Regions from separate parts of the Streptomyces kunmingensis genome, predicted to be linked through region 2. Evidence: riboswitches for the same ligand, from Rfam matches in the RefSeq annotation. Region 2 holds a riboswitch; each other region holds the start of a gene.
What was found. A riboswitch is a leader RNA that binds a small molecule or an ion and turns the genes downstream of it on or off. The one in region 2 is predicted to bind cyclic di-AMP.

Region 1: it holds a riboswitch for cyclic di-AMP, as region 2 does, so the genes downstream of both, ABD366_RS42755 (M23 family metallopeptidase) here and ABD366_RS10440 (M23 family metallopeptidase) in region 2, are expected to answer to the same signal.
Region 3: it holds a riboswitch for cyclic di-AMP, as region 2 does, so the genes downstream of both, ABD366_RS28130 (C40 family peptidase) here and ABD366_RS10440 (M23 family metallopeptidase) in region 2, are expected to answer to the same signal.
Region 4: it holds a riboswitch for cyclic di-AMP, as region 2 does, so the genes downstream of both, ABD366_RS30375 (M23 family metallopeptidase) here and ABD366_RS10440 (M23 family metallopeptidase) in region 2, are expected to answer to the same signal.

The regions. Positions count from the first base shown of each region.
Region 1 covers NZ_BAAATS010000072.1:14,565-22,198, forward strand. Annotated here, with positions in the region: gene lhgO (L-2-hydroxyglutarate oxidase) at 1-873, shown strand, start outside; gene trmB (tRNA (guanosine(46)-N7)-methyltransferase TrmB) at 963-1,736, shown strand; gene ABD366_RS42745 (PrsW family intramembrane metalloprotease) at 1,811-3,115, shown strand; gene ABD366_RS42750 (aldo/keto reductase) at 3,122-4,078, opposite strand; gene ABD366_RS42755 (M23 family metallopeptidase) at 4,148-5,188, opposite strand; cyclic di-AMP (ydaO/yuaA leader) riboswitch at 5,200-5,358, opposite strand; gene ABD366_RS42760 (PP2C family protein-serine/threonine phosphatase) at 5,603-6,703, opposite strand; tRNA gene ABD366_RS42765 (tRNA-Met) at 6,859-6,932, opposite strand; gene ABD366_RS42770 (hypothetical protein) at 7,018-7,293, shown strand; gene ABD366_RS42775 (rodlin) at 7,372-7,634, opposite strand, start outside.
Region 2 covers NZ_BAAATS010000006.1:490,439-498,072, reverse strand. Annotated here, with positions in the region: gene dxs (1-deoxy-D-xylulose-5-phosphate synthase) at 52-2,019, shown strand; gene ABD366_RS10460 (aspartate aminotransferase family protein) at 2,016-3,401, shown strand; gene ABD366_RS10455 (helix-turn-helix domain-containing protein) at 3,500-4,126, shown strand; gene ABD366_RS10450 (DUF6126 family protein) at 4,129-4,302, shown strand; gene ABD366_RS10445 (tyrosine-protein phosphatase) at 4,321-5,118, opposite strand; cyclic di-AMP (ydaO/yuaA leader) riboswitch at 5,516-5,680, shown strand; gene ABD366_RS10440 (M23 family metallopeptidase) at 5,684-6,457, shown strand; gene ABD366_RS10435 (SGNH/GDSL hydrolase family protein) at 6,598-7,416, shown strand; gene ABD366_RS10430 (SIMPL domain-containing protein) at 7,592-7,634, shown strand, end outside.
Region 3 covers NZ_BAAATS010000025.1:45,190-52,823, forward strand. Annotated here, with positions in the region: gene ABD366_RS28125 (tellurite resistance/C4-dicarboxylate transporter family protein) at 1-858, opposite strand, end outside; gene ABD366_RS28130 (C40 family peptidase) at 884-2,068, opposite strand; cyclic di-AMP (ydaO/yuaA leader) riboswitch at 2,076-2,243, opposite strand; gene pcrA (DNA helicase PcrA) at 2,528-5,035, shown strand; gene ABD366_RS43550 (M23 family metallopeptidase) at 5,087-5,683, opposite strand; gene ABD366_RS43555 (pentapeptide repeat-containing protein) at 5,592-6,218, opposite strand; gene ABD366_RS28145 (lipase family alpha/beta hydrolase) at 6,808-7,634, opposite strand, start outside.
Region 4 covers NZ_BAAATS010000027.1:459,894-467,527, forward strand. Annotated here, with positions in the region: gene ABD366_RS30360 (bifunctional acetate--CoA ligase family protein/GNAT family N-acetyltransferase) at 1-1,945, opposite strand, end outside; gene ABD366_RS30365 (HPr family phosphocarrier protein) at 2,125-2,406, shown strand; gene ABD366_RS30370 (GntR family transcriptional regulator) at 2,613-3,299, opposite strand; gene ABD366_RS30375 (M23 family metallopeptidase) at 3,520-4,311, opposite strand; cyclic di-AMP (ydaO/yuaA leader) riboswitch at 4,324-4,488, opposite strand; gene ABD366_RS30380 (M16 family metallopeptidase) at 4,726-6,093, opposite strand; gene ABD366_RS30385 (M16 family metallopeptidase) at 6,111-7,466, opposite strand.

The DNA.
Region 1 (7,634 bases), on a different contig from region 2:
CAGCGCGGCAGGGAGAACGGGATCGCGGTGCGCGAGCTGGGCCCCGCGCAGATCCAGGAGTACGAGCCCGAGGTGCGGGGCCTGGCCGCCATCCAGGTCGCCAGCACGGGCATCGCGGACTACCGCGCGGTCGCCCGCCACCTCGCCGAGATGTCCGGCGCCGACATCCGGTACGGGGCGGACATCGTGCAGATCGACCGGCGGCCCGCGCGGGGCGTCGCCGTGCGGACCGCCGCCGGGACCGTCGTGCGCGGCAAGGTCCTGGTCAACTGCGCGGGGCTGCAGTGCGACCAGGTCGCCCGGCTCGCCGGGGACGACCCGGGGATGCGCATCGTGCCGTTCCGCGGCGAGTACTTCGACCTGGCCCGGCCCGAGCTGGTGCGCGGGCTCGTGTACCCGGTGCCGGATCCGGCGTTCCCGTTCCTCGGGGTCCATCTGACGCGCGGCATCGAGGGCTCCGTCCACGTCGGACCGAACGCGGTGCCCGCGCTGGCCCGTGAGGGCTACGACTGGGGCACCGTCCGCCCCCGCGAGCTCGCCGGGACGCTGGCCTGGCCCGGGTCGTGGCGGATAGCGCGGCGCCACTGGCGGTACGGGGCGGGCGAGCTGCTGCGCTCGGCCTCCAAGCGCGCCTTCACCGACGCGGTGCGCCGTCTGGTACCCGCGGTCGACCCGGAGGACCTGGTGGCGGCGCCGGCCGGAGTGCGCGCGCAGGCGGTGCTGCGGGACGGCACCCTCGTCGACGACTTCCTGATACGCGAGGGCGCCCGCACGGTCCATGTGCTGAACGCGCCGTCACCGGCCGCGACAGCCTCCCTGCCCATCGGCAGAGAGGTCGCCCGGCGCGCCCTCGCCGCACTCGCCTCGGCCTGAGGCCCGGCCTGCACCGAAGGCCCGGCCGGCACCGAGCTGCGGCGGCGCCTGTGCGGCCGGGCGCTCCGGACCCGTAAAATCGCCCCACTGTGTCTGAGTCCGAAACCCCCCAGAACCCCGCCCCGCCCGCGCGCCCGAACGAGCCGCGTTTTCCGGACGGGCCCCGGCCCGATCCCGCCGGATCGCACTTCGAGCGGCGGATCCGCAGCTTCCAGCCGCGCCGCAGCCGGGTCACCACCTCGCAGGCCGACGCGTTGCAGCGGCTGTGGCCGAAGTGGGGCCTCGACATCGACGGGCAGCGCGTCCTCGATCTCGCCGAGATGTTCCCGGGCGTCGACCGGGTCGTCCTGGAGATCGGCTTCGGCATGGGCGAGGCCACGGCGCAGATGGCGGCGGACGACCCGTCGACCGGGATCCTCGCGGTCGACGTGCACACCCCGGGCCAGGGCAATCTGCTGGGCCTCGCCGAGCGCGGCGGCATGACCAACGTACGGGTGGCCAACGGCGACGCGATCATCCTGCTGCGCGCGATGCTCCCCGACGCCTGCCTCGACGGGCTGCGCGTCTATTTCCCCGACCCCTGGCCGAAGAAGCGGCACAACAAGCGGCGGCTGATCCAGCCCGAGTTCCTGTCCCAGGTGGCCGGCCCGCTCAAGCCCGGCGCGCTGGTGCACTGCGCGACGGACTGGGAGGAGTACGCGGAGCAGATGCTCGAGGTGCTCACCGCCCACCCCGACTACGAGAACACGCGGCCGGACGGCGGCTACGCGCCACGCCCCGCGTTCCGTCCGCTGACCCGGTTCGAGGGTCAGGGCCTGGACAAGGGGCATGTGGTGCACGATCTGCTGTTCCGGCGCCGGTAGCGGGTCACGGTCGAGGATCGGCCCAAGAGTCCGGCCCCGTCGCGGCGCCGCGCATCCCTCGTTAGGGTCAATGAGTGGCTTCGTACCCCGGCTGCCCGCCCCCGCAGGACCACGCCCCCGGCACACAGCCGACCGGCGCGGTCCCGCATCCGCGCTGGTGGGAGCGGAAGGGGGTCAGGGTCACGGCGCTCGCCACGCTCCTCGCGGTGTCCGGCGCCGTCATCCTGGCGCTGGTGCGGGAGCAGACCGGTACCGAGGGGTTCCTGGTCGGGCTCGGCCTGGCCGTGCTGCCCGTGCCGCTGCTGATATCCGCGTTCCGCTGGCTGGACCGGGTGCAGCCCGGGCCCTGGCGGAACCTGCTCTTCTCCTTCGCCTGGGGCGCCTGCGCGGCAGCCCTGATAGCGATCGTCGCGAACAGTTTCGCGACGCGGTGGATAGAGACCGCCACCGCCGACCCGACCGGCGCCGACACCCTCGGCGCCACCGTCATAGCGCCCGTCGTCGAGGAGTCCGCCAAGGCCGCGGCCGTGCTGCTCGTCTTCCTGTTCCGCAGACGGGACTTCACCGGCATCGTCGACGGTGTGGTGATCGCCGGAGTCACCGCGACCGGCTTCGCGTTCACCGAGAACATCCTGTATCTCGGCAACGCCTTCGGCACCGATCAGCTGACCGGCACCGGACCCGGCCTCACCTCGGTGACGGCGGCGACCTTCTTCGTGCGGATCGTGATGTCGCCGTTCGCGCACCCGCTGTTCACGGTGCTCACCGGGATCGGCTTCGGCGTCGCCGCGGTCATCGCACCCGACCGCGGCCGGGCCCGCCGCGTCCTGCTGCCGCTCGCCGGGCTGCTCGCGGCGATGGGCATGCACGCGTTCTGGAACGGCTCGTCGTCCTTCGGCGAGTACGGCTTCTTCGCGGTGTACGCGGCGTTCATGGTGCCGGCGTTCGGCCTGCTGACCTGGCTCGCCGTGTACGTACGCCATCGCGAGCTGCGCACCGTGCGGGCCGAGCTGTCCGCGTATGTCGTGGCCGGGTGGCTCGCGCCGCCCGACCCGTTCGCCCTCGGCTCGCTCAAGGCACGCCGCCTCGCCCGGGAGTACGCCGCGTACTACGGCGGCAAGGAGGCGGAGGCGGCGGTCACCGAGTACGAGGCGTACGCGACGTCGCTCGCGCTGCTCAGGCACCGCGGCCGCAAGGGCCGGGCCGGCGCCGATTTCGTCGTACGGGAGCGCGAGTTGCTCGAAGCGCTGTGGGAGCGGCGCCATCACGCACGTCCCGCGCTCGCGTACGCCTCCCAGGTCGCCGCCCCCATGTGGCGGCCACCGGTGTACGCGGGGCCGATGCCGCACGTTCCCGCGTACAACCCGTACCGCTACTGACAAGGCTCAGGCGGACGCGGCCGTGAGGCGGCCGAGCTCCTCGTCCGTCAGGGTCAGGTCCGCCACCGCGAGCAGCGCCGGAAGCTGTTCCACCGTGCGCGCGGACGCGATCGGCGCCGCCACGGTGGGCTGCCCGGCGAGCCAGGCGAGGGCGACCGTGGCGACCTCGGCGCCGCGGGCCTGCGCGATCTCGTCGAGGGCGGTCAGCACCTTCTGGCCGCGCTCGGTCTGAAGGTGCTTGGACGCGCCCCCGGCCCGCGCGCCGTCGACCGTGACGCCCGGCCGGTACTTGCCGGTCAGGAAGCCGGAGGCGAGCGCGTAGTACGGGACGGCGGCGAGCCCTGCGCGCGAGGCGATGTCCTGCCGGGCGCCCTCGTAGGTGGAGCGCGAGACGAGGTTGTAGTGCGGCTGGATGGCGACGTAGCGGGCGAGGCCCTCGCGGTCGGAGACGTCGAGGGACTCCTGGAGACGCTCGGGCGAGATGTTCGACGCGGCGATGTTGCGCACCTTGCCCGCCTTCACGAGGTCGTCGAGCGCGCCGATGATCTCCTCGACGGGGATCGTCTCGTCGTCGTCGAAGTGCGTGTAGTACAGGTCGATGTGGTCGGTGCCCAGGCGCGTGAGGGAGGCGTCGGCGGCGGCCTTGATGTTGGCGGCGCGCAGGCCCTTGAAGTCGGGGTGGCGGGCCACCTTGGTGGCGATGACCAGGTCGTCGCGGTTGCCGCGGGCCTTGAGCCACTTGCCGATGACGGTCTCCGACTCCCCGCCGTGGTTGCCCTCGACCCAGGCCGAGTACGAGTCCGCCGTGTCGATGAAGTTGCCGCCCCCGGCGGTGTAGGCGTCGAGCACCGCGAACGAGGCGGCCTCGTCGGCGGTCCACCCGAACACGTTGCCCCCGAGGGCGAGCGGGAAGACCTCGAGGTCGGAGGAGCCGAGCTTGCGCAGTGAGGGGGAAGAAGTCATGCCCTCAGTTCTACGCCCCCACGGTACGAGGTGTTCCGTAGGGGCGGGAGGCGTTCGAGGGCCGGGCTCTCAGGGGGTGAGGCCCTTGTCGCGCAGCCAGGCCGCCGGGTCGACGCCGGTGGCGGCACCGCCGGGGTGGACCTCCATGTGGAGGTGGTCCCCCGTGACGTTGCCGGTGGCGCCGACGCGGCCTATGACGTCGCCGGTGCTGACCTTCTGGCCGACGCTGACGTTCAGCGAGGACTGGTGGCAGAACCACAGCTCGGTGCCGTCGTCGAGGGTGAGGATCGTGCGGTAGCCGTACGCGCCCGCCCAGCCGGCCTCGGTGATGGTGCCGCCGTGGACGGCGTAGATCGGCGTACCGGTGGAGGCCGCGAAGTCCAGGCCCGTGTGGTAGCCGGAGGACCACAGGGATCCGGGCTGGCCGAAGGTGCCGGTGAGCGTGTACGAGGTGACGGGGAGCTTGTAGCTCTTGGCCAGCTTGGCCAGGCGCTCGGCCTCGGCCTTCTTCTTGGCCTCCTCCTCCGCCTTCTTCTTCTCGGCGGCGGCCTTGGCCTCGGCCTTCTCCTGCTTCGCCGCGGCTTCCGCGGCGGCCTTCTGGGCGGCGGCCTCCTCGGCCGCGGCCTGCGTCCTGGCGTCGGCGGCGTCCTGCTGCGCCTCGGCCTGCTGCATGATGCGCGACCGCAGCGCTTCGCCCGCGCCCGACCGGCCGTTGCCCATGGAGGTGAGCGGGGCGGCCTCGGTGGCGCCGGACGAGGAGTCGGCGGTGTCGGACATGAGCGCGCCCACGCCGGGCAGCGACTTGGCCTCGGGCAGCGAGTCCTTGACCGCCGAGAGGTCGGGCATGGAGATGTGGACCGGGGGCTTGCCGCCCTGCGCGGTGGCGATGCCGCCCGCGCCGACGGCGGCGATCACGCCGACGCCGAGGACCGTGGAGCTGCGCGCGAGTCCGCCGCGCTGCCGGGCCACGCGGTGCCTGCCGCGGACGGGACGGACGGATTCCTCGGTGGGATTCCACTCCTCCCAGGTCCCCTGCTCGACACCGGACCCGCCTGGGGCGGGGTCGGCGGAGAATCCGGGGAACTCGGGGGCAGGACGGTTCGACGCCACGGGGGCGCTCTCCTTTCCTTCCTTCTCGCCTACCGGGTTAGCTGACGGGTTCGGAGCAGGAAGGTCTCCTACGAGCACGGTCCGACGCCCGAAAAGCGACGGAACTATGCCTGATTCACCCCAAGTTGGTGGTTCCCCGGCTCCCTTGCGGGATTAAGCGTGTGCGCACGGAGCCGTCGCTTGTGACGGCTGGGACGACCGCGCTGCGTTATCGAACGTTAATAGACAGCCGATAGTAATTCCAAGCTGTTCCCGTTGATCGTTCACGTTCTTGGCCTGGACTTAACGGGGCACTACCGGGCGGAATCGGGCGAGTTGCCCGTCGTTTTTGACGCGCTTCAAACCCATCAGTTTCTGACGTAGTGTCAATTGTTATGCGAAGAGGGGTCGTCCGGTCACCCCTCGTGAGGTTGATCAAGGACGCCGCACGGCGAGCAGCGCCATGTCGTCGGTGGCGCCGTCCCCGGTGTGCAGGCGTACCTCTTCGGCCAGCGCGGCGAGCAGCTCATCGGGCCCCGGGAAGATCCGGCCCACGAGCCGGGCCGCGGGATCGTAGAAGACGCCCTTCGCGTCCCGTGCCTCGGAGAGCCCGTCGGTGTAGAGCAGGAGCGTCGCCGCGGGCGGGAACTCCGCCTCGGTGGCCCGGTCCGGCCAGGACCCGAGCTCGCCCAGGCCGAGCGGCAGCGCCGCCTCCGCGGGCGTGATCACCTGGACCGTGCCGTCGCCGAGCAGCACGACCGGCTCGGGGTGGCCGCGGTTGAGGATGCGCAGGAGCCGGCCGCCGTGCGGGATCTCGGCGAGCACGGCGGTGGTGAAGCCCTCGAAGTCGTCGATGCCGCGCCGCCGGGAGCCCTCCCGGGCCAGCGCCCGCTCCAGCCGCTGGGCGACCGCCTCCAGACTGTCCTCCTGCTCGGCGGCCTCCCGAAAGGCGCCGATGACGACGGCCACGGCGGCGACCGCGCCCATGCCCTTCCCGCGTACGTCCCCGACGACTATCCGCACCCCGTGCGGTGTGTCCTGCACCGCGTACAGGTCGCCGCCGATGAACGCGTCGGCCTGCGCCGCCTCGTACCGGGCCGCGATCGCCAGACCGCCGATCCGCCCGGCCGGCTCCGGCAGCACGGCGAGCTGGGCCGCCTCCGCGATCTGCCGCGCGGACGCGAGCTGCTCGTCGCTGCGGCGCTTGATCCGGTTGATGAAGCAGGCCAGCACGCACACGGTGGCCACGGTGGCCATCTCCGTATAGACGCCGGTGTGGAAGGCCGTGTACCTGAGATGCACGGCGACGATGGCGGCGATCGACGCCGCTCCGGCCGCGATCGTGCTGCCCAGCGAGAAGAACGGGGCGACGACCAGGGGCGCCGCGCTGAACAGGGGTGAACCGGCGAATCCGGACGGTGTGCAGTACTCGTAGACCGCGCCGCCGATGATCAGCAGCAGGGGCAGCACCCGGAGGAAGGCGCGCGTGCCGACGGCGTCCGCTCCGTGTCTGTGCCGCCCTCCTCGCTGCCCCACCACTCGTCTCCTGCCACAGTCCGCGCCCGGATTCCGGCGTCTGTCCAAGGGTTCCCGGGGCGGGAGCCGGAGGCGAGCGTTACTGCTCCGTCCGGGTCAGGGCCCATAAACAGACCGAGGCCGGAATCTCGAAAGATTCCGGCCTCGGCCTTCAGTAGCGGGGACAGGATTTGAACCTGCGACCTCTGGGTTATGAGCCCAGCGAGCTACCGAGCTGCTCCACCCCGCGTCGGTGAATGCAACACTACGCCATCAGGGACGACGAATGCCAATCGCGGCCGTGTCCGGCGCCTTCCGACTGGCGTTAAGAGGACATGACCTCAACTCGACGAGCCATCACCGCTGTCCTGCTCGCTGTCGGCGCCACCGCGATCGCCGCCCCGGTCGCCCAGGCCGACACGTCCGGCAACACCATCTCCCCCACCGCGACGCTGGACGCGGTCTCCACCATGGCCATCCCGGCCGCGCAGCGCGACAAGGTGCCGCACACCGCCGAACAGATCCAGGGCCTCAACCAGCTGAACAAGCTGAGCGAGCTGCACCAGGTCACGGACCTGGTGGCGCCGGTCACCAACCTGGTCGGCGCGTAGCGACACCCGCACCACATACCCGGACACGCCTGAGGGGCGGCTGCCTGACGCAGCCGCCCCTCAGGTGTGTCAAGCGTGTCAGCCGTTCTGCACACCGTTGGCCGACAGGGCCGAGATGTCGTCCAGCACGTGCGACAGCGGCTCGTCCTCCTTGGCCTGCGTCGAGTTCTCCGCGCACTGCTGGTTCTGCGGGGCCGACAGGATCGGGATGTCCTGGACGCCGACGTTGACCAGACCCACGATGTTCTGGACGTTCGCCTTGACCGGCAGACCGACACAGAGCTCGTTCAGCGTGCCCTGGACCAGGGTGAGCTGCGGACTCTGGTCCCCGTCGGCGGAGG
Region 2 (7,634 bases):
TGGGTTCTGAGTTCTTGAGTTCTTGAGTTCGAACGGGAAGGGGGCTCGAACGTGACGATTCTGGAAACCATCCGGGGGCCGCGCGACCTGAAGGCGCTGAGCGAGGAGGAGCTCGGCGAACTGGCCGCGGAGATCAGAGAGTTCCTGATCCACGCGGTCGCCAGGACCGGCGGTCACCTCGGACCCAACCTGGGCGTGGTGGAGCTGACCATCGCGCTGCACCGGGTCTTCGAGTCGCCCGTCGACCGGCTGGTCTGGGACACCGGCCACCAGAGCTACGTGCACAAGCTGCTGACAGGACGGCAGGACTTCTCCAAGCTGCGCGGCAAGGGCGGGCTCTCCGGCTACCCCTCGCGCGAGGAGTCCGAGCACGACATCGTCGAGAACAGTCACGCCTCCACCGCCCTCGGCTGGGCCGACGGACTCGCCAAGGCGCGCCAGGTGCAGGGCGAGCGCGGGCACGTGGTCGCCGTCATCGGTGACGGCGCGCTGACCGGCGGCATGGCCTGGGAAGCGCTGAACAACATCGCCGCCGCCAAGGACCGCCCCCTGATCATCGTCGTCAACGACAACGAGCGCTCGTACGCGCCGACCATCGGTGGCCTCGCCAACCACCTCGCCACCCTGCGCACGACGGACAGCTACGAGAAGGTGCTGGCCTGGGGCAAGGACGTACTGCTGCGCACACCCGTGGTCGGGCACACGGTGTACGAGTCCCTGCACGGCGCCAAGAAGGGCTTCAAGGACGCGTTCGCCCCGCAGGGCATGTTCGAGGACCTCGGCCTGAAGTACGTAGGGCCGATCGACGGGCACGACGTGGGCGCGATGGAGTCCGCGCTGCGCCGGGCCAAGCGCTTCCACGGCCCGGTCCTCGTGCACTGCCTGACCGAGAAGGGGCGGGGGTACGAGCCCGCGCTCGCCGACGAGGCCGACCGCTTCCACACCGTGGGGGTGATGGACCCGCTGACGTGCGAGCCGCTCGCTCCGTCCAACGGGCCGTCCTGGACGTCGGTGTTCGGGGACGAGATCGCGGCGATCGGGCGGGAGCGCGAAGACGTCGTCGCGATCACCGCGGCCATGCTGCACCCGGTGGGCCTGACCAGGTTCGCGCAGGAGTTCCCGGACCGGGTCTGGGACGTCGGGATCGCCGAGCAGCACGCCGCAGTCTCCGCCGCGGGCCTCGCGACGGGCGGCCTGCACCCGGTCGTCGCCGTCTACGCCACCTTCCTCAACCGGGCCTTCGACCAGCTCCTGATGGATGTCGCGCTGCACAACTGTGGGGTGACCTTTGTGCTCGACCGGGCCGGGGTGACCGGCGTCGACGGCGCCTCGCACAACGGCATGTGGGACCTGTCCGTGCTCCAGGTCGTGCCGGGCCTGCGGATCGCCGCCCCGCGCGACGCCGAACAGCTCCGGGCGCAGCTGCGGGAAGCCGTCGCCGTCGACGACGCGCCGACCATGCTGCGCTTCCCCAAGGAGTCCGTGGGGGTGCCGGTTCCCGCGGTCGACCGGATCGGCGGCCTCGACGTACTGCACCGCGCGGACGCGCCCCGCGTCCTGCTCGTGTCCGTCGGCGTCATGGCGCCCGTCTGCCTCCAGGCCGCCGAACTCCTCGAGGCGCGGGGCGTCAACTGCACGGTCGTCGACCCGCGTTGGGTCAAGCCGGTCGACCCCGGCCTCGCGCCACTGGCGGCCGCGCACGAGCTCGTCGCGGTCGTCGAGGACAACAGCCGGGCCGCGGGCGTCGGTTCGGCCGTCGCCCTGGCGCTCGGCGAGGCCGAAGTCGACGTGCCCGTACGGCGGTTCGGCATACCCGAGCAGTTCCTGGGACACGCGAAACGGGCCGAGGTGCTCGCCGACATCGGACTGACGCCGGTGGAGATCGCGGGCCGGATCAGTACGAGCCTGAAGGCGAAAGCCGGCGCAGAAGCCAGTATCAAAGAAAGTACCGAAGCAAGTATCAAAGCCGGCACCAAAGCCAGCGCATCCGAAAAGGTCGGCAAGGAGAACGACGTATGAGCAAGGAGTTCGACCTCGGCAAGCTGCTGGCCGAGCGCGGCGCCGAACGGTACGAGCTGCACACCAAGTACCTCAACCACCAGCTGCCGAAGATGCTCCACACCATCGGCTTCGACAAGGTGTACGAGCGGGCCGAGGGTGCGCACTTCTGGGACGCGGAGGGCAACGACTACCTGGACATGCTCGCCGGCTTCGGCGTGATGGGACTCGGGCGCCACCACCCCGTCGTCCGCAAGGCGCTGCACGACGTCCTCGACGCCTCCCTCGCGGACCTGACCCGATTCGACTGCCAGCCGCTGCCGGGACTGCTCGCCGAGAAGCTGCTGACGCACAGCCCGCACCTGGACCGCGTGTTCTTCGGCAACAGCGGGACGGAGGCGGTGGAGACCGCGCTGAAGTTCGCCCGGTACGCCACGGGAAAGCCGCGCGTCCTGTACTGCGCGCACGCCTTCCACGGTCTGACCACCGGCTCGCTCTCGGTCAACGGCGAGGACGGATTCCGCGACGGATTCGCGCCGCTGCTGCCCGACACGGCCGTCCCTCTCGGCGATCTCGACGCGCTGGCACGGGAGTTGAAGAAGGGCGATGTCGCCGGGCTCATCGTCGAGCCGATCCAGGGCAAGGGCGTGCACGAGGCGCCGCCCGGCTATCTGCGGGCCGCGCAGGAACTCCTGCGGGGGCACAAGGCGCTGCTCATCGCGGACGAGGTGCAGACCGGCCTCGGCCGCACCGGCGACTTCTACGCCTACCAGCACGAGGAAGGTGTCGAGCCGGACCTCGTCTGCGTCGCCAAGGCGCTGTCCGGCGGATATGTGCCGGTCGGGGCGACGATCGGAAAGGACTGGATCTTCAAGAAGGTCTACTCGTCCATGGACCGCGTCCTCGTCCACTCGGCGAGCTTCGGGGCCAACGCCCAGGCCATGGCCGCCGGACTCGCCGTCCTGAACGTCATGGAGGACGAGGAGACCGTCGCGAACGCCCGGGCCATGGGCGAGCTGATGACGGCCCGCCTCACCGCGCTCGTCGACCGCTACGAGCTGCTGAGCGACGTCCGCGGGCGCGGCCTGATGATCGGCATCGAGTTCGGCAGGCCCAAGTCGCTGAAGCTGCGCAGTCGTTGGGCCATGCTTCAGGCCGCGCGCAAGGGGCTGTTCGCGCAGATGGTGGTCGTGCCGCTGCTGCAGAAGCACCGGATCCTCACGCAGGTCTCCGGCGATCACCTCGAAGTCATCAAGCTGATCCCGCCCCTGGTCGTGGACGAGGCCGACGTCGACCGGTTCGTGGAGGCGTTCACCGCCGTGATGGACGACGCGCACAGCGGTGGCGGGCTGATGTGGGACTTCGGCAGGACACTGATCAAGCAGGCGGTCGCCAACCGCTGACCCGCGCCCTCACCGTTCGCCGGGGCGGTGCCTGAGCGGGCTTTGCCTCGGAGGCAAGAAATTTGCCTGCGAGGCAGGGCTCTGGCGTAATCAAGTGTATGAGCCCTGCCCTCCCGGAGGAGGCTCCGGTCCCCTCGGAGCTGCCCGCCGTCGCGCCCCAGCTGCGTGCCCTGCGCCGTCGCGCCGCCCTCACCCTCGAGGTCGCGGCCCGCTCCGCCGGTCTGTCGCCGGCGCATCTGTCGCGGCTGGAGACCGGACAGCGCCAGCCGTCGCTGCCGATGCTGCTCGCGCTCGCCCGTATCTACAGTACGACCGTCTCCGAACTCCTGGGCGAGACCCCCGCCGACCGTGACGCCGTGATCAGGGGCGGCGCCATGGAGGCGACCGAGGCAGGCGGCTGGACGTACTTCCAGGCCGGTTCCGCCGGCCGCGGCATGCAGGCCCTGCGGGTCCACGTGCCGTACGGATCACAGGGCGACATCGTGCGCGTGCACCCGGGCGAGGAGTGGCTCTACGCCCTCGAGGGACGGCTGCGGCTGCGCCTCGGGGACACGTCCCACCGACTCGACCCCGGGGACAGCGCGCACTTCGACTCGCTCACCCCGCACCGGATCGCCGCCGCGGACCGGGGCGGGGCCGAGCTCCTCTTCGTACACACCCTGCTGCAGAGTCCGACCGCCGCGCTGTGTCTCGGCCCGGCGGCCGGCCCGATCCGGGAGGTCTGACCATGAGCGACGCGACCGAGCACACCACCGAAGCCGAAGCACGGCCCGCACGCCGCCGGGACATCGAGGACAAGCTGCCGCGCGGCATCTGGGTGCGGGTCCTGGTCTACGTCTTCGCGGGACACGCCCTCGCGGCCTTCATCTACATGCTGTTCACGCTGGGTGGCGGCCAGTGACCCGGGTCCGTCGGGGAGTCAGTCGAGGAGCCGCTCGCGCAGCCGCTCGCGGTCGGCCGCGCTGAAGCGCAGGCCTTCCTCGAAGTAGCGGTCCGTGGTGCCCCAGGTCTGGTCGATGGTCTCGAAGGCGGCGTGCAGATACGCGGCGCGGGCGTCGAAGAGCGGGCTGAGCAGCTCCATGACCTCGGGGGAGTAGGCGTCGCCCGACGTGGCGCTGCGGCGCACCTTGTAGCGGCGGTGCTTGGCGTTCGACTCCAGGTAGTCGGCCTCGATGGCCTCGCGCTCCACGCCGACGGCGAGCAGCGTCACCGCGATCGACAGGCCCGCCCGGTCCTTGCCCGCCGCGCAGTGCATCAGCGCGGGCACGCTCTCCTCGGCGAGGGCGTGCAGGACGCGGCTGTGCTCTGCGGTGCGCTGGGAGATGATCGTGCGGTACGACGTGATCATGCGGTTCGCCGCGCGGCCCTCGGACAGCAGGGTGCGCAGCTGCTCTATGTCGCCGTCGCGGACCATCTGCCAGAACTCGGCGCCGTCCGCCGGGTCGGAGAGCGGCAGGTTCACGTTGCGCACCCCGGGCAGCTCGACGTCGGCGCCCTCGAGCCGCTGGTCGGCGGCGTTGCGGAAGTCGAAGACGGTGTGCAGGCCGAGGCCCGCGAGGAACGCGGCGTCCTCGGCCGTGGCGTGGGCGAGATGGCCGCTGCGGTAGAGCACACCCGGACGCACGCGCCGGCCGTCCACGGTCGGAAGGCCACCGACATCACGGAAGTTGCGCACTCCGGACAGCTCCGGCTCGGTGGACGGGGCGTGCTGCGTCACGGGGGCTCCTCCCGGTCGGGTCACCGGCGTTGCTCGTCGGTGGGCGCGCGTCTGCGGGCGCGCGTCTGACGATACGACATGGGTTCCCGGGGCAACTATCTGTCCGTTCTATCCGCTTTGGTATTAACTATCCATTTATCAAAGGGGATTGTGCGGTTCGCGTGAGCAGGCTCATATTCGTGACCGTCCGTGGCGGCCGTCCCGGATTTCTTCCTCGGGAATTCCAGAAGGTAAGGCGCTGGCAAAGCGCGGACATCGACGCAGGGTGACACAGGGAACTCTCAGTCGATCAAGAAAGCGGCCTCGTCGGTGAATTCGACATTTGTCGCCGCCTTTCTCGTCGGCTTACTGTCACCACTCCATCCGGACGGAACGCCTAGTCCTGCCGCCGCCCGGATTCCGAACAACGACCCGTGACGGCAGGAGCGGGGGACCCACAGGCAGTACGCCGCGGGAATTCCCCATGCGGCTAGGGGTGAAGCCGTGTCCGTGAACCGGGCGCGGCCGGGCAGCTCCAGCCCGAACCCGACAGCTCACCTCGTAGGCGACGGAGAGGAAAAGCGCCATGCCCGCAAAGGGAAAGCACCGCCGTTCGAAGACCCAGCGCATCACTCGCGCCGCCGCCGTGGCCTCGGCCGGCGGGGCCGCGCTCGCCCTGCCGCTCATCGGCGCCACCGGCGCCCACGCGGCGACCGGCGACGCCGCCTCGACCGACGCGAAGACGTACACGGTCAAGGCCGGTGACACGCTCTCGAGAATCGCCGAGGCGCAGGACGTCGACGGCGGCTGGAAGAAGCTGTACGAGGCCAACAAGAGCGTCGTCGGCTCCGACGCCGGACTCATCCAGCCCGGCATGAAGCTCACGCTGGACGGCGCCGCGAAGACCGCCTCCACCACCGCGTCGAGCACCGGCGACAGCACCGGCACGGGCACCGCGGACTACGTGAAGCCCGTCGACGGCTCCGTCGGCACCGCGTACCACGCCTCCGGTTCCTCCTGGTCGAGCGGCTACCACACCGGCACGGACTTCGTGGTCTCCACCGGCACCACCGTCAAGGCCGTCGGCGACGGCACGGTCGTCTCCGCCGGCTGGGACGGCAGCTACGGCAACGAGGTCGTCATCAAGCACGCCGACGGCGACTACTCGCAGTACGCCCACCTGTCCTCGATCGGTGTCTCGGCCGGGCAGACCGTCACCGCCGGCCAGCAGATCGGCCTGTCCGGCGCGACCGGCAACGTCACCGGGCCGCACCTGCACTTCGAGATCCGTACCTCGCCGGACTACGGCTCCGACATCGACCCGCTGACCTACCTGCGCGAGCACGGCGTCAGCATCTGAGCCACCCGCACCGCGTGCGTCTCGCGCGATCCACTCGGCCCCCGGGGTTATTCCCCGGGGGCCGAGTGCGTTTTCTCACCGCTCGTCAACCCGTGGTTACGTTGGCGTAGGTCACACCTCAAGGTGAAAGATGTGTGGTCGTGGCAAACGAATCGAGATCACTCAGCATCGGCACGATTCGGTCCTACGCGGCGGTGGGGGACAGCTTCACCGAAGGCGTCGGGGACCCCGGGCCCGACGGCAGTTTCGTGGGGTGGGCCGACCGGCTCGCCGTCCTCTTGGACGACCGCGTGGCCGAGGACACCTTCCAGTACGCGAACCTCGCCGTGCGCGGCAAACTCCTCGACCAGATCGTCGAGGACCAGGTCCCGCGCGCCGTCGAACTCGCCCCCGACCTGGTGACCCTGGTCGCCGGCGGCAACGACATCATCCGGCCCGGCACCGACCCGGACGACGTGGCCGAACGCTTCGAGAAGGCCGTGGCACGCCTCGCCGAGGCCGCCGGCACCGTCATGGTGGCCACCGGCTTCGACACCCGCGACGTGGCCGTCCTCAAGCATCTGCGCGGCAAGATCGCCACGTACAACATGCATGTGCGGGCCATCGCCGACCGGCACGGCTGCGCGATGCTCGACCTGTGGTCCCTCAGGTCCATCCAGGACCGCCGGGCCTGGGACGAGGACCGGCTCCACCTGTCCGCGGAGGGCCACACCCGGGTCGCCCTGCGCGCGGGACAGGCGCTCGGCATCGACGTCCCCGCCGACCCCGAGCAGGCCTGGCCGCTCCTGCCGCCGCGCGGCACGTTCGAGGTGCGGCGCGACGACATCCACTGGGCGCGGGAGTTCCTGGTGCCGTGGATCGGGCGGCGGCTGCGCGGCGAGTCCTCCGGGGACCGCGTGCAGGCGAAGGGCTTCGTGGACCCGCACCTCATCAAGATGCACCTGGAATCCGCTTCCTAGCCGCCTTCCGGAGGCCGAGCCACTCTCCTTGCGCCTCCTGGTCACCTTCCAGAGGTACTGCGGGTTCTCTTAGGGGTGACGGGCGGAGTGGCGTGCCTCGCCTGGCCGGGTGCGGGTGCTGGGATGTCGGCCGCCCGCCGCGTCGGCGGGCCCGACCGGGAAGGACCCCGATCCCATGTCCGTACGCTCCCGCCGCAGCGCCGTGCTCGCCGGCGCCC
Region 3 (7,634 bases), on a different contig from region 2:
CTCCACGGCGGTGGCCACCGTCAGCGTCGCCACCGCCGTCATCCCCATCGGGAACACCGTCGACCAGCGCCGCACGTCGTACGTGAACCGCGGCTCCAGCACCTCCGCCACCGCGAGCACCACGTACCAGGCCACGTCCAGCGTCAGCAGCACCCCGCACATGTCGCGCAGCACCCCGGTGACATCGGAGTTCCAGAGGTCGCCGGCCCGCCCCGCCAGCACCAGCTTCGCCGCGGCGAGCGCCGAGATGGCCAGCGCCCCGCCCGCGACCCAGTGGTCCCCGGCGCCCGTGAGCACCTGCCGCCGGTCGAAGCGGGCGAACGCCGCCACGTACATCACGAGCCCGAACCAGAACACCACCACCGCCGCGTAGCCGAGCCACCGCACGCCCACGGCCGCCGACAGTGTCGCCCCGAGCACGGCGAGCCCCTGCGTGGCCACGCACGCGAGGAACACCGCCCCGGGCATCCGCCGCTTCCAGTGCCGTACGACGGCGACGAGCAGCCCCGGCCAGGCGAGCGCGGCGATCACCAGCAGCGCCGAGGCGAGCCACTGCCGGCCGAGCAGCGAGAACCGGGTGCCGAGCACACACGTCGCCGCGACGGCGGTCAGCGCGGGCGGGGAGATCGCCTCGTGCCGCCAGCGGCTGCGGTCGTGCATGAGGCGGAGCGTGAAGTCGGCCGCCAGAAGCACCCAGAGTGCGACGGCGAGCACCAGGAGGATGCCGGACAGGACGTCGTGGCCGGTCAGACGGAACCCGACCGAGACGATGCCGGTCGCCATCACGGCGGCGCCCGCGGCAGGCGGGAACCGGGACCCGAAGGGCCGCGGGGTCACGTTCGGACGGGAGTGCTGCACCGCCCGAACGTAACCACGACCGGCGTCAGGCGGGGCGCACCACGCTGTGGATCGAGCCGGTGCCGTCGTAGTAGATGGATTCCTCGCGGACGTAAGCGCCCGGCTTCGGCGCGTGGATCATCATGCCGTCGCCGAGGTAGAGACCGACGTGGCTGATGTCGTCGTAGAAGAACACCAGGTCACCGGGTTGTATGGCGGAGAGCGAGACGGTCGTGCCGAACTCCACCTGGTCCCAGGTGGTGCGCGGCAGAGTGATGCCGGCCGCCTTCCACGCCGCCTGCGTGAGCCCCGAGCAGTCGTAGGAGTCCGGGCCCGTGGCGCCCCACACGTACGGTTTGCCCTCCTGGGACTTGGCGAACGCGAGCGCCTTCGCGGCCTTGGCGGCGTAGCCGGAAGAACTGCCGGACGGCGTGCCGGAAGAGCCGCCGGACGAACCGGAACCCGAGCTCTCCTGCTGCGCCGCCTCCTCGGCCGCCTGCCGCTTCTTCTCCTCCTCGGCCTTCTGCTTCTCGGCGAGCTCCGCGGCCTTCTTGCGGGCCGCCTCTTCCTTCTTCTTCTCGATCGCCGCGAGCCGCTGCTTCTCCTCGGCGGTCAGCTTGGACAGCAGTTCACGCGCGTCGGAGAGCTTCGTCTGCACGCTCTGCTTCGAGGTGCTCAGCTCGGTCTGCGAGGAGGTGAGCTGCTGCAGGTTCTCCTGAGCCTCGGTGCGCTTCTTCGCGGTGGTGAGCTGCTGCTCCTGGTAGTTGTCGACGGCCTTCTTCTGGTCGGCCGTCATCCGGCTCATCAGCCGGTTCTGCGCGAAGTAGTCCTCGGGATCGTCCGCGAGGAACATCGTCGCGGTATCGCTGATCCCGCCCGTGCGGTACTGCTGGGCGGCGAACCGGCCCAGCTCCTGGCGGGCCGAGTTCATCTTCTCGGTGCGCTGCGCGATGTCGTCGAGCAGCTTGTCGACCTGCTTCTTCTTGCTGTCGGTCTGCTCCTTGGCGGAGTTGTACTTCTGCGTGGCGACCTCGGCCTGCCGGTACAGACTGTCGACTTTCTTCTGTACCTCCTCGAGGCTCGGCCGCTGCGGCTGCGCGGGCGCTGCCTGGGCCGTCTGCGAGAGGAGGGCGACCGAGGTGAGGGCGGCGGTCGTGATCCCGACCGCGGGAGTGGTGCGAAGGCCGCCGGTCATCCGGGACCGGATGCGCGGCTTGCGGTGCGACGCCAAGGAGGCGACTCCTTCCGTGGTCCGCCTACCGGGTTAGCTGTCGGGTTCGGGCGTACGGAAGGCTGCCCTACGGTCGACTGCCCGGCGCTGCGGGCCGTCGAGGCGATTCACCCCAAGGTCGGTTGGGTCCCCGGTTCCCTGCCTCGCGGCGTACGGGACTCAGCGGGGGCTGCCCGCTCGCCGCGGTGCTCGCGGTCGTGGGGACGGACTGCCCGCGCAGCACGGTAGCCAACTCGTGTTGCTGCTGTGAAGGTTGATGTTCGAAATGCCCGATACATTTTCGTGACCTTGGCTACTCCGCAGCCACTCCGGCGGCGCCTTCACCGTACTGTCATGCGGTCGTCACTGTGTGCGACCGCTTTGTCGTACGGGTTCGAGTACCGCCCTGACCTGCGCGTACGGGCTTTGTTGTGGAGGCGGGAGCGGCGTGTCAGTGGGGCGCCCTAAACTCGTAAGGCGATGAGCAGCCTCTTTGACGACAGCTTCCTGGCGGGCCTCCAGAACCGGACCGAGGAGCCCCCGCCGCCGCCCGACAGTGAGCACGAAGGACCGGCGCCGGAGCCGATCCCGGACGACCTGTTCGGCGGGAAGTTCGACGTGCCCCCGGCCAGGGACGCGTACTACCGTGACGGCGCGCCCCGGCCTGCCCTGGACCCGGCGGCCCTGCTCGACGGGCTGAACGAGAACCAGAGAGCGGCCGTCGCGCACGGTGGCTCCCCGCTGCTCATCGTCGCCGGTGCCGGCTCCGGAAAGACCCGCGTCCTCACCCACCGCATCGCCTACCTCCTCGCCGAGCGCGGCGTGCACCCCGGCCAGATCCTCGCGATCACCTTCACGAACAAGGCCGCGGGCGAGATGAAGGAGCGCGTCGAGGCCCTCGTCGGACCGCGCGCGAACGCCATGTGGGTGTCCACCTTCCACAGCGCCTGCGTGCGCATCCTGCGCCGCGAGTCGAAGAAGCTCGGCTTCACGTCGTCGTTCTCGATCTACGACGCCGCCGACAGCAAGCGCCTCATGGCCCTGGTCTGCCGCGACCTCGACCTGGACCCCAAGAAGTTCCCGCCGAAGTCCTTCAGCGCCAAGATCTCGAACCTGAAGAACGAGCTGATCGACGAGGAGGACTTCGCGAAGACGGCCGCCGACGGGTTCGAGAAGTCCGTCGCCCAGGCCTACGCGATGTACCAGTCGCGGCTGCGCGAGGCCAACGCCCTCGACTTCGACGACCTGATCATGACGACGGTGAACCTGCTGCGCGCGTTCCCCGACGTCGCCGAGCACTACCGCCGCCGCTTCCGGCACGTCCTCGTCGACGAGTACCAGGACACCAACCACGCGCAGTACGCGCTCGTGCGCGAGCTCGTCGGGCCGGCCCGGGACGCCGAGGGCAACGACGCCGATCCGGCCGAGCTGTGCGTCGTCGGTGACGCCGACCAGTCGATCTACGCGTTCCGCGGCGCCACGATCCGCAACATCCTCCAGTTCGAGGAGGACTACACGGACGCGACGACGATCCTCCTGGAGCAGAACTACCGCTCCACGCAGACGATCCTCAGCGCCGCCAACGCGGTCATCGAGCGCAACGAGTCGCGCCGTCCGAAGAACCTGTGGACGAACGCGGGCACCGGCTCCCAGATCACCGGCTACGTCGCGGACACCGAGCACGACGAGGCCCAGTTCGTCGCCGAGGAGATCGACCGGCTCACGGACGCGGGCGAGGCGAAGGCCGGCGACGTCGCCGTCTTCTACCGGACGAACGCGCAGTCCCGTGTCTTCGAAGAGATCTTCATCCGCGTCGGCCTGCCCTACAAGGTCGTCGGCGGCGTCCGCTTCTACGAGCGCAAGGAGGTCAGGGACGTCCTCGCCTATCTGCGCGTGCTGGCGAACCCCGAGGACTCCGTCCCCCTGCGCCGCATTCTGAACGTGCCGAAGCGCGGCATCGGCGACCGCGCCGAAGCCATGATCGACGCCCTCTCCCAGCGCGAGAAGATCTCCTTCCCGCAGGCCCTGCGCCGCGTCGACGAGGCGTACGGCATGGCGGCCCGCTCCACGAACGCGGTGAAGCGGTTCAACACCCTCATGGAAGATCTGCGGACCATCGTGGAGTCGGGCGCCGGACCGGCCACGGTCCTCGAGGCCGTCCTCGAACGCACCGGGTACCTCGCCGAGTTGCAGTCCTCCACCGACCCGCAGGACGAGACCCGGATCGAGAACCTTCAGGAACTCGCCGCCGTGGCCCTGGAGTTCGAGCAGGAATCCGCCCAGGGTGCGGAGGGTGCAGAGAGTGCGGACGCGGAAGGTGAGGGTACGGCGAGCAGCGGTGATCTGTCCGCGTTCCTGGAGCGCGTCGCGCTCGTCGCCGACTCCGACCAGATCCCCGACGAGGAGGACGACGGCAGCGGCGTCATCACCCTGATGACTCTGCACACCGCCAAGGGCCTCGAATTCCCCGTGGTCTTCCTGACCGGCATGGAGGACGGCGTCTTCCCGCACATGCGCTCCCTGGGACAGACCAAGGAACTGGAGGAGGAGCGCCGCCTCGCCTACGTCGGCATCACGCGCGCGCGGGAGCGGCTGTACCTGACCCGCTCGTCCATGCGCAGCGCCTGGGGACAGCCCTCCTACAACCCGCCGTCCCGCTTCCTGGAAGAGATCCCGGACACGCATCTGGAGTGGAAGCGCAAGGGCGGCTCCGCGCCCGCGCCCTCCACCAAGGGCATCGGCGGCGGCATCGCCGCCTCGCTGTCCTCGTCCCGCTCCCGTACGACACCCGCGTTCGCCACACGCCGCGCCAACGAGAAGCCCGTGGTGTCCGTCGCCGTCGGCGACCGCGTCACGCACGACCAGTTCGGCCTCGGCACGGTGGTGGGCGTGAGCGGATCGGGCGGGAACGCGGAGGCGACGATCGACTTCGGCGACCCGAAGCCGAAGCGGTTGCTGCTGCGGTATGCGCCGGTGGAGAAGCTGTAGTCAGAAGTCGTAGCCCGCGCTCGGAGGGTCCAGGCCCTCCGAGGAGAGGCTCTACGACGGGTCGAGGCCGTGGCTGCGCAGCCACGGCAGCGGGTCGATCGCCGAACCGCCGCCGGGTCGTACCTCGAAGTGCAGGTGCGGCCCGGTCGAGTTGCCCGAGTTGCCCGAGTGCGCGATCACGTCACCGGCCTTCACCGGTCCGCTCATCACCGTGTGCGAGGACAGGTGGCAGTACCACGTCTCGGTACCGTCCTTGGCGGTGACTATCGCCATGTTCCCGTACGCGCTGTTCCACTGCGTCCGCACGGTCCCGTCCGTCGCCGCCATCACCTCGGTCCCGTACGAGACGGGGAAGTCGATGCCGCTGTGCACGGACATCCAGTTGATGCCGGCCTGACCGTAGTAGGCGCTCAGCCCGTGCCGCTTCACCGGCAGCGCGAACTTGGGGCGCAGCGCCTCCTTGCGCGCGGCCTCATCGGCGGCCTTCTTGCGGTCGGCCTCCTGCTTCGCCTTCAGGTCGATCCGCTCCTGTGTGCGGCTCGCCCGGTCGGCGAAGTCACCCGCGTCCGCGGACAGATCCTTCAGCTGCGTGTCCAGCTTGTTGTTGGCAACGGAAGGTTTCACCGCGGTCGCGTCCGGCGCCGACATCGCCTGCGTCTCCCTGCCCTCGTCGTCGCCGCCGAAGGTGCCCACGGACGCCGCCGCGATCCCGGCCACCCCGACCACACATGCCGAAGGCACGGCGACGGTCAGCAGCGCGGAGCGCTTGGCGGGGGTGCGGCGGCGGGAGCGGGTGCCTCGGGGGGCCGGGGCGGGGGCGGGGGTGGAGGAGGAGGCGAGGGGGGCGAACTCTGGGGTTTCGGCGTCGGGTTCGGGCGCGGGTTCGGGTTCGGGTTCGTGCTCGTGTTCTTCGTGGACCTGGGGGTATTCGGCGGGGCTGTACTGCTCCGGCACGTAGTCGTGCACGGCTGTCCCGTCGGAGTTCCACGCCGTGGCGTCGTACGCGCCTGTGTCGTAGGGCGTCGTCCCGAAGACCGGAGTCTCGAAGGTCTGCGTCTCGAAGCTTTGCGTCTCGAAGCTTTGTGTCGCGAAGGTCTGTGTCGCGAAGGTCTGGGCTTCGGGGGGCTGCGTCCCGTAAGTCTGCGGGTCGTATGTCTGCGGGTCGTATGTCTGCGCGGGCCATTGGCCGGTGTGCTGCTGGTCGTAACCCGCGGAGTCCGCCGCCCACATGGCGGTCGTGTCGTACGTGCCCGTGTCGTACGCGCCCATCGCGTAGGCACCGGTGTCGTACGTGCCCGTGTCGTAGGCGCCCGTGTCGTACGTGGGCATGGTGTACGGCGACGTGTCGTACTGCTGCGGGGGCTGCGTGGACCACTGGCCCGTGTCGTACGAACCCGTGTCGTAAGAAGCCGTGTTGTAGGAACCCGTTTCGTGGGCACCCGTGGCGTACGCGTCGCCGCCCGGCATGTCACCGAAGAGCGGGTCGGTGGCGAAGCCGGTCGTGGAGTAACCGTCGTGCGCCGCGTGATGCGCGGTCCCCGACGGATGACGGTCGTTCACCAACTTCTCTTTCGCCTCGACAACAGGGGCTGCCAGAGCAGTGCGGCGACTGTACCCGGCAGTACGAGCGCACGACAATCTTCGGCAGGTTTCATGCCCCGCAGAATCGGGCAATCAGCCGCCTTTCGGTGAACTGTGGGCACAGCTTTGGCGCTGAGTTCGAGGTGCGTTCGACGATTCGCCGGATTTGCCCGACGCTGCGAGCGTGGCCTTCACGCCACCGTCAGACCGCCGACCGAGTCGGCGGCGTGTGCTCCCTCCCTCGTCGGGTCGGCGTCGAGCGCCTGACGGATGCCCGTCGCGACAGCGGGATGCACCGGAAGCGCCAGATGTCCGATGCCCGTCACCCGCACGTTCTGCGCGAGCAGATCCGCGTGGTCGACACACGCCGTCTCCAGCGGCACCATCAACTGGTCCAGATCGCTCCAGAAACTCACGAACCGCGTACGGCAACCGGGCGCCGGCCTCTTCAACTCCTCCACCACCGACGATCCCGGGCGCATCTGCCGCACGATCGGATGCGCGTCCGCCAGCGGCGCGACCCGCGTGCCCGCATGCGGGGTGCCGAGCGTGACGAGCATCCGCACCCGCTGGTCCCCGCCCAGGCACTGCACGTAATAACGCGCGATCAGCCCGCCCAGACTGTGCCCCACGATGTCGATCCGCTCCTGGCCCGTCCGCTCGCACAACTCCTCGACGTGCCGCCCCAGCAGAGCCGCCGCGGTCCTTATGTCGCAGGTCAGCGGCGAATAGTTGAGGCTCTCGATCTGCTGCCTGCCGTGCTGCGCCAGAGACCTGCGCAGCAGGACGAAGATCGAACGGTTGTCGATGAAGCCGTGCAGCAGCAGTACCGGGGGCTTCTCGGGAGCCGGCAGACGCGGCGCGTCCGCCAATCCGCCCATGCCCTTCAGTTCGGCGGGGGCGTCGGGGGTGGCGTTGCGCGTGGTGTCGGGGGAGGCGTCGTGCGTGGCGTCGTGCGTGGCTTTGTGGGGGAGGGTGGGGGGTTGGGCGTGGTCGACTTGGGTGCTGTGTGTGGCGT
Region 4 (7,634 bases), on a different contig from region 2:
CCGGGCTCCCGGCGGTCGCGGGGGCCGGCCGGGGCGTCTGGGTGTCGGGGGCGCCCGGGGCGTTGGGCCCGGTGCTCGTCGCGGCGGAGAGTGCCTCGGCGAGGCCGCCCAGCTCGACGTGGACGACGAGCACGGGCTTGGTGGGCGCGGCCGCGGCGGCAGCGCTCAGGGCGGCCGCAAGCTCCGCGTCCTCGGTCGGTCCCTCCCCCACGGCCGGCATCGCGGTGACGACGACGGCGTCGGTCTTGTCGTCGGCGAGCGCCTCGTCCAGGGCGGTACGGAAGTCGGCCGCGGAGGCCGCTGTGGTCAGGTCCCGGGGCGGTTTGGGGCGCAGCCCCTCGGCGAGGCACACGTCGTAGGTGAGCAGGCCGAGCGATTCGGAGTTGCCGAGGATGGCGACGCGCGGACCGGCGGGCAGCGGCTGGCGGGCCAACAGGAGGCCCGTGTCGACGAGTTCGGTGATCGTGTCCACCCGGATGACACCGGCTTGGCGCAACAGCGCGGAGACCGTGGCATACGGGAGGCGTGTGGCGCGTACGGCGTGCCCGGTCGGTGCGATGCCGCTGTGCCGGGCGCCCTGTACGACGACAAGAGGTTTGGCCTCGGCGGTGCGGCGGGCGAGGCGGGTGAACTTGCGCGGGTTGCCGATGGTTTCGAGGTACATGAGGGCGACGTCCGTGTCCGGGTCGTCGTACCAGTACTGAAGGACGTCGTTCCCGGAGACGTCGACGCGGTTGCCCGCGGAGACGAAGGTCGAGATGCCGGTGGCCCCGGTGACTCCCCCGCCCCTGCGGTGCAGGCGTGCGAGGAGGGCGATGCCGATGGCACCGGACTGGGCGAACAGGCCGATGCGGCCGGGGCGTGGCATCTCGGGGGCGAGCGAGGCGTTGAGCCGTACGTCCAGGGCCGTGTTGACGACTCCGAAGGCGTTCGGTCCGATGATGCGCATCCCGTAAGTGCGGGCCTGCCGGATCAGTTCCCGCTGGCGCTCGCGGCCTTCGGCGCCGCTCTCCGCGTATCCGGCGGAGACCACGATCAGTCCCTGTACGTCGCGGGCACCGCATTCGGCGACGACATCGGGTACGTCGGTCGCGGGTACGGCGACGACGGCCAGGTCCACGTGGTGGGCCGGGTCGATGTCGCGTACGCAGCGATGGGCGGGGACGCCGTCGATCTCGGTCAGGTCCGCGGGGAACGCCTTGTTGACCGCATACAGGCGACCTGTGTACCCCGCGTCCTTGAGGTTGTCGAGAACGCTGCGGCCGACCCCTCCCGGCGCCCGCCCCACGCCGATCACGGCTACGGAGCCGGGGGCGAGGAGCCGCTGCACGGAGCGGGCCTCGGCGCGCTGCTCCCGGGCGCGCTGCACCGCGAGGGAGGCCTCGGTGGGCTCCAGGCCGAACTCCAGACGGACCACGCCGTCCTCGAAGCTGCGCTTCTGTGTGTACCCGGCGTCCGTGAACACCTTGATCATCTTGGTGTTGGCGGGCAGCACCTCGGCGGCGAACCGGCGGATGCCGCGCTCCCGGGCGACGGCGGCGATGTGCTCGAGAAGAGCGGACGCCACGCCTCGCCCCTGATGGGCGTCCTGGACGAGGAAGGCGACCTCGGCCTCGTCGGCGGGCGCGGAGGCGGGCCGTCCGTGCGGATCGATCCGGTCGTAGCGGACGGTCGCGATGAACTCGCCGCCGACCGTGGCGGCGAGGCCGACGCGGTCCACGTAGTCGTGATGGGTGAAGCGGTGGACGTCTTTGTCGGACAGGCGTGGGTAGGGCGCGAAGAAGCGGTAGTACTTCGACTCGTCCGAGACCTGTTCGTAGAAGCTGGTCAGGCGCTCGGCGTCCGCGGTGGTGATCGGCCTGATCCGGGCGGTGCCGCCGTCGCGCAGCACCACGTCGGCCTCCCAGTGGGCGGGGTAGGCGTGCCGGTCCGACGGGGTCTCCATGCCGCAAGGGTAGAGCCGGGCGCCGACAGTCGTACGGGTCGCGTCCCGCGCGCGTGGGAGGCAGGCTATGGAAGGCCGCGGGGCGGTGCGTTCTCGGGACTCGGGTCCACGTCGAGCGCCGTGCCACGGTATGTGAGAATGGTCTAGACAACTTTGAGACACCTGAAGGGCAGCATCACATGGCTGAGCGCCGCGTCAACGTCGGCTGGGCCGAGGGCCTTCACGCCCGCCCCGCCTCCATCTTCGTCCGCGCGGCCACGGCTGCCGGCGTCCCCGTGACGATCGCCAAGGCCGACGGCAACCCCGTCAACGCCGCCTCCATGCTCGCGGTGCTCGGTCTGGGCGCCCAGGGTGGCGAGGAGATCGTCCTGGCTTCCGACGCCGAGGGTGCGGACGCCGCGCTCGACCGTCTGGCGAAGCTGGTCTCCGAGGGTCTCGACGAGCTTCCCGAGACCGTCTGACCCAATTCGTTCCGACGGAGCCGCGCGTTTCCCTCAGGGGGCGCGCGGCTTCGTCGTTTCCAGCTCCGGGGCAATCAATTCTCCGCGACGCATTCACGGAGCGACTGATTCACGCAGCGCCCCATTCACCGAGCGCTCCATTCACCGAGCGACCCTTCACGAAATTCCGCAACACTTCCCGAAGCTCTTTGTATACGGGGCTTTTGTTAATGCCGGAGCCCTGCCGTGTTTACGGCATGTTGCGAAGTCCTCACACGATCGCCCGCGCGCGGGACCCGCAGCCGGTGGGCCGCCACGGCGCGCTCGGCGTGCAGCACGGTCAGGGCGCGGGCCCGCTCGGCGTCACCGCGCGCCACCGCGTCCACGATGGCGCCGTGCTCGGCCCAGGACTCGGCCGGCCTGGCCGGGGACTCGACGGCGTACATCCAGGCGATCTTGTGCCGGAGCTGGGTGAGCAGGGTGATCAGTCCGGGGCTGCCGGAGGCCTGCGCGAGGGTCTCGTGGAACCAGCCGCCCAGGGAGCGCAGATCCTCGTACTGGCCCCGACCGGCGCGCTCCTGACCCATCCTGACCAGGCCCCGCAGGACTTTGAGGTGGGCCTCGGTGCGGCGCTGCGCGGCGCGCGCGGCGCTCAGCGGCTCGAGCAGCATCCGGACCTCCAGGAGGTCGGCGGCCTCTTGACCGGTGGGCTCCGCCACGCACGCGCCCGCGTGCCGGCGCGTGACGACGAAGCCCTCGGCCTCCAGGGTGCGCAGCGCCTCGCGGACCGGCACGCGCGAGACTCCGTAGCGGCGCGCGAGCACTTCCTCGGTGAGCCTGCCGCCGCGCTCGTAGACACCCGCGACGATGTCGTCGCGGATCGCCGTGCATACCGAATGCGCGGGAATGCGCATGACCCGACCTCCGCCTTAATCCCCGCGATACGCGGTCGATCGACGCTTGTGCAAGCGCATAACACCCCTTGACCGCGCCTGCCCGGTGACTCTATTCCACCGTCCCCGAATTTCCGACGCCGGACCGGAATCCATGGATATTTTTTGGCCAGGAACGCCTTGCGCACGCGAAAGCCCCGGCTCGTTCGAGCCGGGGCTTTCGCGTGGTGCCTTGGAGGCGTCAGACGTTCACGCCGTGCGAGCGCAGGTACGCGACGGGGTCCATGTCCGAGCCGTAGTCGGGGCTCGTGCGGGCCTCGAAGTGAAGGTGCGGGCCCGTGACGTTGCCGGTGGCGCCGGAGAGGGCGATCTGCTGGCCGGGGGTGACGGCCTGGCCGACGGAGACGCCGATGGACGAGAGGTGACCGTACTGGGTGTACGTGCCGTCGTTCATCTTGATCACGATGTTGTTGCCGTACGCGCCGCCCCAGCCGGCCTCGACGACGGTGCCGGAGCCCACGGCGTGCACGGAAGTGCCGCTCGCCGCATGGAAGTCGATGCCGGTGTGGCTGCCGGAGGACCACAGGCCGCTACTCGCCTTGTAGGCGGTGGAGACGTAGGAGCCGGAGATCGGCGCCACGAAGCTGTTGAGGAGGCGCTTGCGCTCGGCCTCGCGGGCGGCGCGCTCCTTCTCCTCACGCTCCTTGGCGGCCTTCGCCTCGGCCTCGCGCTTGGCTTCCTCGGCCCGCTTCTTGGCCTCGGCCTCGGCCTCGGCCTTGGCGGCGGCCGCGTCGGCGGCCTTCTTCTGGGCGGTGGCCTGCGCCTCGATCTGGGCGGCCAGGGAGTCGCCGATGGCGATGGCCTGGGTCAGGCCGTTCTGGTCGGCGGCCGCGGTGTCCGCGGCGAGGGCGGGGGCGGCGAGGCCCCCGATGACACCGGTCGTGGTGAGCGCCGCGACACCCGCAACCTGTGCGGTGGTACGCGTGAGACGACTCGGACGACGGTGCTTCCCGGTGGCACGGGTGAACGCCATGCGGTGGCTGGTCCTTTCCTTCCCTCTCGCCTACCGGGTTAGCTGACGGGTTCGGAGCAGGAAGGTCTCCTACGGACTCCCTCCCCGTACGGGAAGAGTGTCCGATTCACCCCAGGGACTGCGGTGGGTCCCCGGCTCCCCTGGCTCGCGCCATGGGGGACTCGGCGATGACTGTCCGGTGTCGCGGGCGCGACGCATGTCTGGCGGACAGCCGGACCGACGCTAAGCGGGACATCTTTAGTACGACAAACGGATCCCGGCTTTTGTAGCGCATGCCACAGAGCAGACGGGCAACCTCCGTGCCAAATCGGACATTTGTGATCGATGGCCGATCACGGACGGACGTGAGCGGCGCCACGAAGCCCCGGGGCCGTGGTGGCCTCCGGGGCTTCGTGTGACGTACGGGACCGGGAGTCAGCCCGCGACGACGGTCACCTCGCCGATGCCGAGGGCCTTGACGGGCTCCTCGATCTGCGCGGCGTCGCCCACCAGGATCGTCACCAGCCGGTCCGCCGGGAAGGCGCTCACGACGGCCGCGGTGGCCTCCACGGTGCCCGTCTCGGCGAGCTGCCGGTACAGCCGGGCCTGGAAGTCGTCCGGCAGGTGCTGCTCGACCTGGTCCGCGAGGGTGCCCGCGACGGCGGCCGCGGTCTCGTACTTAAGCGGCGCCACGCCCACCAGGTTCTGCACGGCCGTGTCCCGTTCGGCGTCCGTGAGGCCGCCTTCGGCCAGCGTACGCAGCACCTTCCAGAGGTCCTCGAGCGCGGGCCCGGTGTTCGGGGTGTCCACGGAGCCGCTGATGGCGAGCATCGCGGCGCCCGTCCCGTCGGGCGCGGACCGCAGCACCTGGGCGAAGGACCGCACACCGTAGGTGTAGCCCTTCTCCTCGCGCAGGACACGGTCCAGACGCGAGGTGAGCGTGCCGCCGAGGCAGTACGTGCCGAGGATCTGCGCGGCCCATACGCGGTCGTGCCGGTCGGGGCCGATCCGGCCGATGAGGAGCTGCGTCTGGACCGCTCCCGGGCGGTCCACGACGATGACGCGGCCGGTGTCGTCGGCGGTGACCGGCGGGACCGGGCGGGGCTCCGCCGTGTTGCCGGTCCAGGCGCCGAGCGTGTCCGCTAGGAGGGCGTCGAGGTCGGTGCCGGTCAGATCGCCCACCACGACGACCGTGCCGGTGGCGGGGCGTACGTGCTTCTCGTAGAAGGCGCGTACGGCCGCCGCGTCGATGGCGGAGACGGTCTCCTCGGTGCCCTGCCGCGGGCGCGACATGCGCGAGTCGGCCGGGAAGAGCTGCTTGGAGAGCTCCTTGGCGGCGCGCCGGGCCGGGTTGGCGCTCTCGTGCGGGATCTCGTCCAGGCGGTTGCGGACGAGGCGCTCGATCTCGCTGTCCGCGAAGGCGGGTGCCCGCAGGGCGTCGGCCAGCAGGGCGAGGCCCTTGGGGAGGCGGGAGACCGGCACTTCGAGGGAGACGCGGACGCCGGGGTGGTCGGCGTGCGCGTCCAACGTGGCGCCGCAGCGCTCCAGTTCCGCCGCGAACTCCTCCGCGGAGTGCTTGTCGGTGCCCTCGTTGAAGGCACGCGCCATGATCGTGGCGACGCCGTCGAGCCCCGCCGGTTCGGCCTCCAGCGGCGCGTCGAGGTTGATCTCCACGGCCACGACCTGCTGGCCGGGACGGTGACAGCGCAGCACGGTCAGGCCGTTGGCCAGCTCACCGCGCTCGGGGGCGGGGAACGCCCACGGCTTGGCCGTGCCCGCCTGGGGCCGGGGGTGGAAGTCCATGGTCGCGAGCTGCTCGGTCACCGGCCCGCCTCCTCGTCGCTCGGGTCGCTCTCGTCATCGGTGTCGGCGGGGGCCGTGGGCTCGTACACGAGGACCGAGCGGTTGTCGGGGCGCAGACGCGCCTTGGCCACCTCCTGGACCTCGTCGGCGGTCACGGCGAGGACGCGCTGGACGGCGGTCAGGGCGAGCTGCGGGTCGCCGAACAGCACCGCGTAGCGGCACAGTTCGTCGGCGCGGCCCGCCACGGTGCTGAGCCGGTCCAGCCACTCGCGCTCCAACTGGGCCTGGGCGCGCTCCATCTCCTCGGGCGTCGGGCCCTCCTCGGCGAACCGGGCGAGCTCCTCGTCGACGGCGGCCTCGATGACGGGCACCTCGACGTCTCCGGAGGTCTTCACGTCGAGCCAGCCGAGGGAGGGCGCGCCGGCCAGGCGCAGCAGGCCGAAGCCCGCGGCCACCGCGGTGCGGTCACGGCGCACGAGGCGGTTGTAGAGCCGCGACGACTCGCCGCCGCCGAGGACCGTCAGGGCCAGGTCTGCGGCGTCGCACGCGCGCGTGCCGTCCTCGGGGAGCCGGTAGGCCGCCATGAGGGCGCGCGCCGGGACCTCCTCCTCGACGACCTCGCGGAGCTCTCCGCCGATCACGTCGGGCAGGGAGCCGTCGCGCGGCGCGGGCTTGCCGTCGTGGCCGGCGATCGAGCCGAAGTACTTCTCGACCCAGGCGAGCGTCTCCTGGGGGTCGATGTCGCCCACGATGGAGAGCACGGCGTTGTTGGGCGCGTAGTAGGTGCGGAAGAAGCTCCGCGCGTCCTCCAGGGTGGCCGCGTCCAGGTCGGCCATGGAGCCGATGGGCGTGTGGTGGTACGGGTGGCCCTCCGGGTACATGAGGGCCGTCAGCTTCTCGAACGCGGTGCCGTAGGGGACGTTGTCGTAGCGCTGACGGCGCTCGTTCTTGACGACGTCCCGCTGGTTCTCCATCGACTCCTCGTCGAGGGCCGCCAGCAGGGAGCCCATACGGTCGGCCTCCAGCCACAGCGCGAGCTCCAGCTGGTGGGCGGGCATGGTCTCGAAGTAATTCGTGCGTTCGAAGCTCGTCGTGCCGTTGAGCGAGCCGCCGGCACCCTGGACGAGCTCGAAGTGACCGTTGCCGTGCACCTGCTTCGAGCCCTGGAACATCAGGTGCTCGAAAAGGTGAGCCAGGCCCGTACGGCCCTTGACCTCGTGGCGCGAGCCGACGTCGTACCAGAGGCAGACCGCCGCGACCGGGGTCAGGTGATCCTCGGAGAGCACTACACGCAGGCCGTTGGCCAGCCGGTGCTCGGTCGCTTTCAGGCCGCCGGAGCCGGCCTCGGCGGTGGCCGTGTGACCCATGGGCATGTACGTCCCTTCGATCGCGGGGGAACGGAGAACATCGGAAATACTGGGAACGCTGAGAAACTCTGAGTACGCGGACAACACTCTGAACGCGTACAACACTGTGAACACAAAACTGCTGCCAGTCCTGCCACTGTATGCAAGCGTGCAGGCCCCTGGCGAAGTTCCCGT